DNA from 4 places in the Streptomyces sp. NPDC059957 genome. Region 1 is predicted to be linked to each of the others. Evidence: riboswitches for the same ligand, from Rfam matches in the RefSeq annotation. Region 1 holds a riboswitch; each other region holds the start of a gene.
The links. Region 1 has a riboswitch for cobalamin ahead of ACFWBW_RS00445 (CbtB-domain containing protein). Riboswitches for the same ligand answer to the same signal wherever they lie in the genome.

Region 2: another riboswitch for cobalamin. It lies ahead of ACFWBW_RS15695 (energy-coupling factor ABC transporter permease); the one in region 1 lies ahead of ACFWBW_RS00445 (CbtB-domain containing protein).
Region 3: another riboswitch for cobalamin. It lies ahead of ACFWBW_RS09600 (ABC transporter substrate-binding protein); the one in region 1 lies ahead of ACFWBW_RS00445 (CbtB-domain containing protein).
Region 4: another riboswitch for cobalamin. It lies ahead of metE (5-methyltetrahydropteroyltriglutamate--homocysteine S-methyltransferase); the one in region 1 lies ahead of ACFWBW_RS00445 (CbtB-domain containing protein).

Annotation. Positions count from the first base shown of each region.
Region 1 is NZ_JBHWMB010000001.1:88,804-90,993, reverse strand. Features, by position in the region: gene ACFWBW_RS00450 (CbtA family protein) at 157-906, opposite strand; gene ACFWBW_RS00445 (CbtB-domain containing protein) at 937-1,155, opposite strand; cobalamin riboswitch at 1,194-1,330, opposite strand; gene ACFWBW_RS00440 (phytase) at 1,458-2,190, opposite strand, start outside.
Region 2 is NZ_JBHWMB010000020.1:14,032-16,221, forward strand. Features, by position in the region: gene cbiQ (cobalt ECF transporter T component CbiQ) at 1-147, opposite strand, end outside; gene ACFWBW_RS15690 (energy-coupling factor ABC transporter substrate-binding protein) at 151-489, opposite strand; gene ACFWBW_RS15695 (energy-coupling factor ABC transporter permease) at 489-1,184, opposite strand; cobalamin riboswitch at 1,213-1,407, opposite strand; gene ACFWBW_RS15700 (flavodoxin family protein) at 1,720-2,190, shown strand, end outside.
Region 3 is NZ_JBHWMB010000010.1:89,128-91,317, forward strand. Features, by position in the region: gene ACFWBW_RS09595 (helix-turn-helix transcriptional regulator) at 1-762, shown strand, start outside; cobalamin riboswitch at 774-910, shown strand; gene ACFWBW_RS09600 (ABC transporter substrate-binding protein) at 948-1,940, shown strand; gene ACFWBW_RS09605 (FecCD family ABC transporter permease) at 1,937-2,190, shown strand, end outside.
Region 4 is NZ_JBHWMB010000127.1:47-2,236, reverse strand. Features, by position in the region: gene metE (5-methyltetrahydropteroyltriglutamate--homocysteine S-methyltransferase) at 1-1,008, opposite strand, end outside; cobalamin riboswitch at 1,178-1,404, opposite strand; gene rpmF (50S ribosomal protein L32) at 1,573-1,743, shown strand; partial or broken gene ACFWBW_RS40160 (cobalamin biosynthesis protein CobW) at 1,828-2,190, shown strand, end outside.

The DNA.
Region 1 (2,190 bases):
GGGAAATGAGGCAGGTGACGCAGGTGAGCCAGGTGCAGCGGGTGCGGCCGGTGCGGCGCCTCCCGGCGGCCTTTGGGTCTTCGGTGGTCCCGGAGCTCTCGGGTCGCCGTCGTCACCGCGCCGCCACCAGCCTCTCAGTCACTTGCACGCAAGACGTCAACTCGCAGGCTGTACAGCCTCCTTGGGTGTCACGGCGGGGGCAAGGGCCCGTTCGGCAAGAAATCCGAAAGCCAGGCCGAAAGTGGTCCACATCGCGGCCTGAATGGCGAGCGAGGCGAGCCGGAACTGCCAGACGAGCGCCGCCGGGAAGCCCGTCGGCACCTCGTTGATGCCGGGCAGGAACGCGTAGGCGATGCCGATGGCCACCACGAAGGCGAGCGAGGCGGCGACCGAGGCGTTCCAGTTGCCCAGGCGCGGCGCCAGGCGCCGGCCCAGGATCAGCGCGGCCGCCGCGAGCAGCAGGCCGAGCGCGAGCATCAGGACGTAGAGGGTGGTCCGCTGGACCGTGGTCTCGGGGTCCCCGACGGCCGGCGGGTTGGCCGGGTACTTGAAGAACGGCACCAGGGTGACGGTGACGAACAGACCGCCGGAGACGAGCAGCGCCGTGGCCCGGGGGCCGAAGCGGCCGATCCGGCCCAGGGCATAGCAGTAGACGAGCGCGGCGATGCCGCCGAGCGCGATCCCGTAGAGCAGCGTTCCGGTGCCCAGCCCGGCCGTGGCCTGGAGGGCCCGGCTGACCGGGGCCGCCTCGCCGTGGTGGTCGTGGGCTCCGGCTTCCTCGATGGCGATCGCCGCGTCGACCTGGGATTCACCGAGGAAGTACGCGACGAGGAACGCGGCCACTCCGGCGAGCAGGCCGGCGAGCATGCCCCTGATGAGGAGCACGCGGGGGGAAATGGGGTTCATGAAGTTTTCGGTCCCTTGCGGATCGGTGGATCAGTGGCAGGGGAAGCCGAGGAGGTGGCGACCGTCGTGCATCCACTCGTGGACGGTGTCGCCTTCGAAGATCGCGGTGGCGCCCTGCTCGGCGCCGACGAGGTAGAGCAGGACCAGCATCAGGACGCCGGCGAACAGCGCCCAAGGGGCCAGGGTGGAGAGGGAGATGGGTGCGACGGCCAGGGGGGTGGCAGTCGTGGGCACGGCGGAGTCGGCCATGGCAGGAACCTCCAGAGGGAACACGCGTCCCGGTCAGTGGTGCTTGCGACGACGGTGGCGGGTCTGACTTTCCTCCCCCTCCGGGAGGATTCACAGTGGCGCGACCGTGCCGGATTCTCAACCGGACTTCCGTCATACCGTCGTCTTGTCGTCCGCCACCGTACCGCTCTTTATGGCGGCCTTACAGGGGCGTCTCAGAAGGGCTCCGTCTCACCGTCGTCCCGCCGGTCGACGGCAACGGCCGATGCCATCGACCGACGTCGTCGGTCGATGGCATCGATCCACGGCGTCAGTTGAGGGCGTCAGCCGATGGCGTCGACCACCTCGCCCAGGTCGACGAACTTGAACCCGGTCGCCTCGCGGTCGCCGTCACCGGGGGTTTCCCGGCCGTCCTGGACGACGAGCAGGCCGCGGGGGTAGCGCGTGCCGAGGGGGGCGTTGAGGGCCGCGGCGCCGTCGCAGACCTCGGAGCCGTCGAGGGCGGCGGAGGCCGCGGTGATCCGGAAGGCGCCCTCGAACTCGTTGCGGTCCTCGCGCTCGCGGTCGTAGGCGACGAAGGTGTCGTCGCCCTGGCTGGAGGCGAGCAGATAACCGTCGCCGTCGGCCTCGGTGACCAGGGTCAGGCCCTCGACGTCGGCCTTCAGGCGCTTGCCGCCGTAGCCGGGATCGGCGCCGGGCGCGCACTCCTCGGTCTCCTCGTCGTAGGTGCCGGGGACGCCGTACTCGCGCACCTTGTCGATCAGCTTCGGCGTGCCGGTGAGGCCCGCGTCGATGCGCCAGATGCCGACGTCCTCCTGCCCCGCGTACAGGGTGCCGTCCGCGGGGTCGACGACCATGCCCTCGACCTGCGCCAGCTCGCCCGGCTCGGCGCAGGGCGTCCAGGAGGCGCCGTTCGGCAGGCGGAAGGAGGACGGCAGGTCGAGCGTGCGCACCTGGCGGTAGTCGACGGTGCCGGCGGGGGTGGCGACCAGCTCCAGCAGGGCGATCCGGGTGCGGTTGCGCTGGCTGACCGCCGCGTAGGACCGGCCGGTCTTC
Region 2 (2,190 bases), on a different contig from region 1:
GAGGGTGGCGGCGGCCACCAGCGGCCCGCCCGGCCAGGGGGGCAGGCATACGGCGGTGACCGTCAGCCCGATCCCGAGCAGGGCCTTCTCCAGCGGGTGCCGGCCGCGCCAGCGACTGCTGTGCGCGGCCACGTCGATCGGCAGCACCGCCTACGCCTCCGGGGCGTCGGCGGCAGCGGCGGCGGCCGCTCCTTGGCGGCGGCCCTTGCGGACGCCGAAGTAGTAGGCGAGCACGCCCGCTCCCAGCGCCGCCTGCAGGGCGAACAGCGCGGACTCGATCTCGCCGGACGGGGGTTCGTACAGAGGGGAGAACCAGGGTTCGTAATCCGGCTTCAGCTCGGTGATGGCCGTCTCGGCCTGCGCGTCGGCGCCCGTGAAGGGCTCCTCCTTGTGGTCGCCCATCCCCAGCGCGACGGGGAGGACGGCCAGCGCCGCCACCAGGAGCAGCAGCAGGCTGTTGATCTTCGCGTTCTTGGACATCCCGCTCATCAGGCCGCCGCCTTCTCTTCGGTACGGGAGGAGGTCAGCTTCGCGACGCCGAGGCGGACCAGGTCCGACTTGCTCGACGCCATCAGCAGCCGCATCACGAGGACGGTCAGCAGACCCTCGCTCACGGCCAGCGGGATCTGCGTGACGGCGAAGATCCCGCCGAACTTCGCGAGCGCACCCAGGAACCCGCTGGCCGGGTCCGGGAAGGCCATCGCGAGCTGGAGGCTGGTGACGCAGTAGGTGACCAGGTCGGCGAAGAAGGCGCCGAAGAACACGGTCACCATCAGCGGGAGACCGAACTTCCGCAGCAGCCGGTAGACGGCGTAGCCCGCCCACGGGCCGGCGATGGCCATCGAGAAGACGTTGGCGCCGAGGGTGGTGAGCCCTCCGTGCGCCAGCAGCAGGGCCTGGAACAGCAGGGTGATCGTGCCGAGCACCGCCATGATCGGCGGCCGGAACAGGATCGCCCCGAGCCCGGTGCCCGTGGGGTGCGAGCAACTGCCCGTCACCGAGGGGATCTTCAGGGCGGACAGGACGAAGGTGAACGCTCCGGAGGCGCCGAGCAGCAGCGTGCTCTCCGGGTTGGCCTTCACCTCGCGGGTGAGCGAGCGGACGCCGTGGACGACGAAGGGAGCGGACGCGGCGCCCCAGGCGACCGCGTGCAATGGGGGTAGGAACCCCTCGGCTATATGCATGAGTGGGGAGACCTCTCCAGCACCTCGTGGATGGACAACGCGCCCCGGCCGGTCTCCTGGCTCACGGGTTGACGTCCATGCTCCGCCTTCCCGGGCAGCGCGGAACTTCCCGCGCAGCCCAGTGGCTTTCCCGCAGGAGTGGAGCCGGACTTCCCGATCACAGTGGCGAGGGCCGCACCGGTTTCTCACCGGTTTCCCGAACACCAAGGCCCGCTGACCCTAGTCGGCCGCACGGACCGGTAACAACCCGCCCCAATCGCGCCGGGCGGCAGCCGGATTCCACTTAGGGGTGACTCTCCGTGTCCGGCGGCTCGTCGGCCGCCCCAAGGGTGCAGACCGGAGGGGGAGTTCCGGGTGTCCGGGGCCGCAGGGCAGCGGCGGTTGCGCCGCACCGTGCCGTTCCGCAGGGGCCGGGGCGAGCGCGGACGGGGCGAGCGCGGACGGGGCGCGGCCAACGGGGACGAGCCCGGACGGGACGAGCCCGGACGGGTGCGGTCCGCTGGCGGGGCCGCCCGGCGGCGCGGAGCCTGGTGGGGTGACCGCCGAACCCGATGCCGCGCCCGCCGTCGACTACTCCGACCTCACCGCCGTCTACGTCAACTGCACGCTCAAGCGATCGCCCGAGCCCAGCAACACCGAGGGCCTGATCGACAAGAGCCGTGCGGTGATGGAGGCGGCCGGGGCCCGGACCTCGCTCATCCGGGCCGTCGACCACGAGATCGCCACCGGCGTCTGGCCCGATATGACCGACCACGGCTGGGGGAGCGATCAGTGGCCGGTGCTCTACAGCCAGATCATGGACGCCGACATCCTCGTGTTGTGCGGCCCGATCTGGCTGGGGGACAACAGCTCGGTGATGAAGCAGGTCATCGAGCGGCTCTACGCCTGCTCCTCGATCCTGAACGAGCAGGGCCAGTACGCCTATTACGGGCGCGTCGGCGGGGCGCTGATCACCGGGAACGAGGACGGCGTCAAGCACTGCGCCATGAACGTCCTCTACAGCCTC
Region 3 (2,190 bases), on a different contig from region 1:
CTGCGGCTCGATGCCACCGAGCGGTCCCACCTCTTCGACCTGGCCCGCCCGCAGCGGGCCGCCGGGTCCGGGCGCGCCGCAGACCCGGCGGCGGCCGGCGCCCCCGGTAGCGCGGAAACCGCCGGCCCGCAGCGGGTCCGGGCGGGCCTCCACCGGGTACTGGACGCCCTGGCGGACGGCACCCCGGCGATGATCATGGGGCGCCGGCTCGACGTCCTGGCCGCGAACCGGCTCGCGGAGTCCCTGTACGCAGACTTCGGCGCACCCGAGACGGACACGGTGGAGCCGGGCACAGTGACGCCCGGCACAGTGGAGCCGGGCACAGTGGCGCCCGGCACACCGGGCCGACGCGGCCGCAATCTGGCGCGGTTCCTCTTCCTCGACCCCGCCGCCCGCACGCTCTTCGCCGACTGGGAGAGCGCCGCGCGCGGAGCCGTCGCCGCGCTGCGGTTCTACGCCGGGAGACACCCGTACGATCCGGGGCTGAGCCCGCTCGTCGATGAACTGGCGGCGTTCGACGGGGACTTCCGGCGTTGGTGGGCCGGGCACGACGTGCTCGAACACACCCACGGCACCAAGCGCTTCCGGCATCCCGCTGTCGGCGAACTGGCCCTGGAGTACGAGTCCCTCACCTTCCCGGACGACCCCGACCAGACGCTCTACCTCTACACGGCAGAGCCGGGATCCCCCTCCGACGAGGCGCTGCGGACCCTCGCCTCGCGTGCGGCGCGGCCGGCCGGTGCGGTGCGCCCGGGGCGCTGACGCCCCGCCCTTCTGGCACACTGGGCCGGGTTATCCAGGCGGTGCAGGACAGGAAACCGGTGCGAATCCGGTGCGGTCCCGCCACTGTGACCGGCCACCCCTTGCGGGGACCCGGGAGTCAGACACTGACGCACCGCCTCTTTCGGTTCGACCAGGGGACGCGGATCCCCCGGAGAGGCTTCGCCATGTCTTCGTACCCCCGTGCGCTGCTGCGCGCGTTCCTGCCCGTCCCCCTCCTGATACCGCTGGCCGCGTGTGGGGGATCACCCGCGGCGCAGGACGCGAAGGCGGCGGCGGGCACCACGCCCGGTTTCCCGTACACGGTCACCAACTGCGGTGTCACCAGCACCTATCAGGCACCGCCGCAGCGTGCGGTCGCCATGAACCAGCACGCCACCGAGATCCTCCTCGCCCTCGGGCTGGAGGGGAAGACCGTCGGGACGGCCTACCTGGACGACGCCGTACTGCCCGCCTACCGGCCCGCGTACGACAAGATCAAGGTGCTGGCGAAGGAGTACCCCTCCAAGGAGATCCTCCTCGGCGCCAACCCCGACTTCGTGTACGGCGGTTACTCCAGCGCTTTCGACAAGGCGCAGGGCCGCGACCGCGAGGCGCTCGCGAAGTCCGGCATCAACTCACGCCTCAGCGTGGAGTACTGCACCGACGGCAAGGTCGGCGTCGACCAGCTCAGGACCGAAATCACCGAGGTGGCACGGACCTTCGGCGTACCCGAGCGCGGCGAGCGGTTCATTGCCGACGAACAGCGCCGCATCGAAGCCGTCAGCACACGCGTGAAGGACGAGGCCAAGCCCGCCGTCTTCGTCTACGACTCGGGCGAGGCCTCCGCCTACACCTCGGGCGGCAAGGGCATCGGCAACGAGATCGTCGCGCTGGCGGGCGGCACGAACGTGTTCGCCGACCTCGACGACACCTTCGGCGACGTGTCGTGGGAGAAGGTCATCGAGCGCAAGCCCGAGTTCGTCCTCATCTACGACTACGGCGGCACCACCGTCGAAGCCAAGAAGCAGCGCCTGCTGAAGGATCCGGCACTGGCCCAGGTACCCGCGATCAAGAACCAGCGGTTCGTCGTGCTGCCGCTGTCCTCCGCCGTGCTCGGCGTCCGCGTCGCCGACGCCGTCGAATCGCTGGGCGCCCAGCTCCACCCCGACGCCGCGTGAGCCTCCGCGCCGCCCGCGCGTTCACCCGTACGCCGGTCGTACTGGCCCTGCTCGCCGCCGCGCTGGCCGCGTCGGCCCTGGCGGGACTGGCCCTGGGACCGGTACGGATCCCCCCGGGCCAGGTGCTCGACATCGTGCTCGCAGGGCCGGGACCCGGCGGGGGAGCAGGCGCCTTCGGGGCGATCGTGTGGGACGTCCGGATGCCGCGCGTCCTGCTCGGGGCCGTCGTGGGCGCGGGACTCGCCGTCGC
Region 4 (2,190 bases), on a different contig from region 1:
GGACGCGGCGACGTCGACCCGGCCGGCGAGGCCGAGCAGGGTGCCCAGGGTCGTCAGCGAGCGCTGGTGGTCGTCGATCCAGATGTTGCGGCCGTTGACCACGCCCGCGACCAGGCGCTTGCCGGGGATGCCGCCTGCCGCGGCGAGGTCGTCGAGGTTGGCGGCGGCCCGGTCGGTGAAGTCGAGGGCGAGGCCCTCCACGGGTGCCTTCGCCAGTACGGGCAGTGCTTCGCCGAGCCGGTCGAAGTAGGAGGCGACGAGCAGCTTGGGGCGCTCGGTGAGGCCGAGTCCTCCGAGTTCGCGGTAGGCGCGGGCCGCGGCGTTGAGTTCGGCCGGGGTGCGGTCCTGGACCAGGGCCGGTTCGTCGAGCTGGACCCATTCGGCGCCCGCCGCGCGCAGTTCGGCGAGGACCTGTGCGTAGACGGGGAGCAGCCGGTCGAGGAGGGCCAGCGGCTCGAAGCCGGGGGCCGTGCCGGGTGCGGACTTGGCGAGGAGGAGGTAGGTCACCGGTCCGACCAGGACCGGGCGGGCCGTGTGACCGAGGGCCAGGGCCTCTTTCAACTCGGCCACCTGTCGGGCGGGTTCGGCGGTGAAGACGGTGTCGGGACCGAGTTCGGGGACCAGGTAGTGGTAGTTGGTGTCGAACCACTTGGTCATCTCCAGCGGGGCCACGTCCTGGGTGCCGCGCGCCATCGCGAAGTAGCCGTCCAGGGCGTCCGCCTCGACGGCGGTCCGGTGACGGTCGGGGATCGCGCCGAGCATGACCGTGGTGTCCAGGACGTGGTCGTAGTACGAGAAGTCGCCGGTGGGAACCTCGGTGATGCCGGCCCCGGCGAGCCGGGCCCAGTTGGTCCGGCGCAGGTCGCGGGCCGTGGCGCGGAGGGCTTCGGCGGTGACGCGGCCCTTCCAGTAGCCCTCGACCGCCTTCTTCAGTTCCCGGTTCTGTCCCTGGCGGGGGTAGCCGTACACGGTGGCGCCTACGGGCGCGGTTGCGGACTCGGTGGTCACGGAACTCTCCTTCGCGAGCGTGTCTCCATGGACCCGGTGACGGGTCGCGGACGCGAAGGGTGCGGTAACGGGCGGGCGCCGGGGTCGCGTACGGCTCGGTACGCGACGGGAGGACCCGCCTGAAGCACGCCGACCCGCCCACGAGGTCACCGGGAAACCGTGCGCGGTCGATCGCGCACGGGCAACGGGCAGGTCTTCGGACTCGCGGGCTCGCCTGCCGGTCTCCCGGCGGGCACCTAGTGGCCGTCGCTTCCCAGGACCGGTTCCGGTCCCAGTGCGTATGACGGCGGTCGTTCCCGCTCACCGCTGCGGGGCAGTCCCGGATTCCCACCGGGTTCCCTCTTACGACGCCTCCCGCCTGGCGGACGGGGGCGAACCAGCTGCGAGGCCCACAGTAGGGCGGACGCCCGGGAAACGAAGACGACTTCCCGCATGCCGGACGGTGAAATGGGACACGCAGACGCGCCTCCCCCGATGACGCGCACCCACCCCACCCCCTTATTGAAAATGGTCGTCATTTTCGTATAGGCTCGCGCCGAACGCTTTCGACACCAGGAGGTCCCGATGGCCGTACCCAAACGGAAGATGTCCCGCAGCAACACCCGCCACCGCCGCGCCCAGTGGAAGGCCACGACACCGCAGCTCGCCCCGATCACCGTCGACGGGGCCGTGCACCTGGTTCCGCAGCGGCTGGCGAAGGCGTACGAACGCGGCCTGCTGCGGCCCGAGAGCTGAGGAGAGCCACCCCGTGAAGTCCCCGATCCGCCCCGCCCGCCACGGAGGGTCCGAGTGACCCTCCCCGTCGTGATCGTCGGCGGCATGCACGCCGACGCACGCAAGGAGACCGTCGAGCACCTGCTGCGGACCGTGCCGGGGAGCATCGCCCTGCACCACGATCCGTCCTCGGCCGCCGAGGGCAACGTCCTGCGCACGCTGCGCGATTCCGGGGGCTCGATCTCCGCCGAGGAGACCCCGCTGGTCAACGACTGCTCCTGCTGCGCCCTGCGCGAGGACCTGGTCCCCGAGCTGAAGCGGCTGGCCGCGGGCGGGCTGACCCGGCTGGCCGTCGTGGAGCTCTGGGACTCGGTCGAGCCCAGGGCGATGGCCGAGGTCGTCGCGGCGCACTCCGGCGACGTCCTGGAACTCACCAACGTGATCACCGCCGTCGACCCCGCGCTCGTC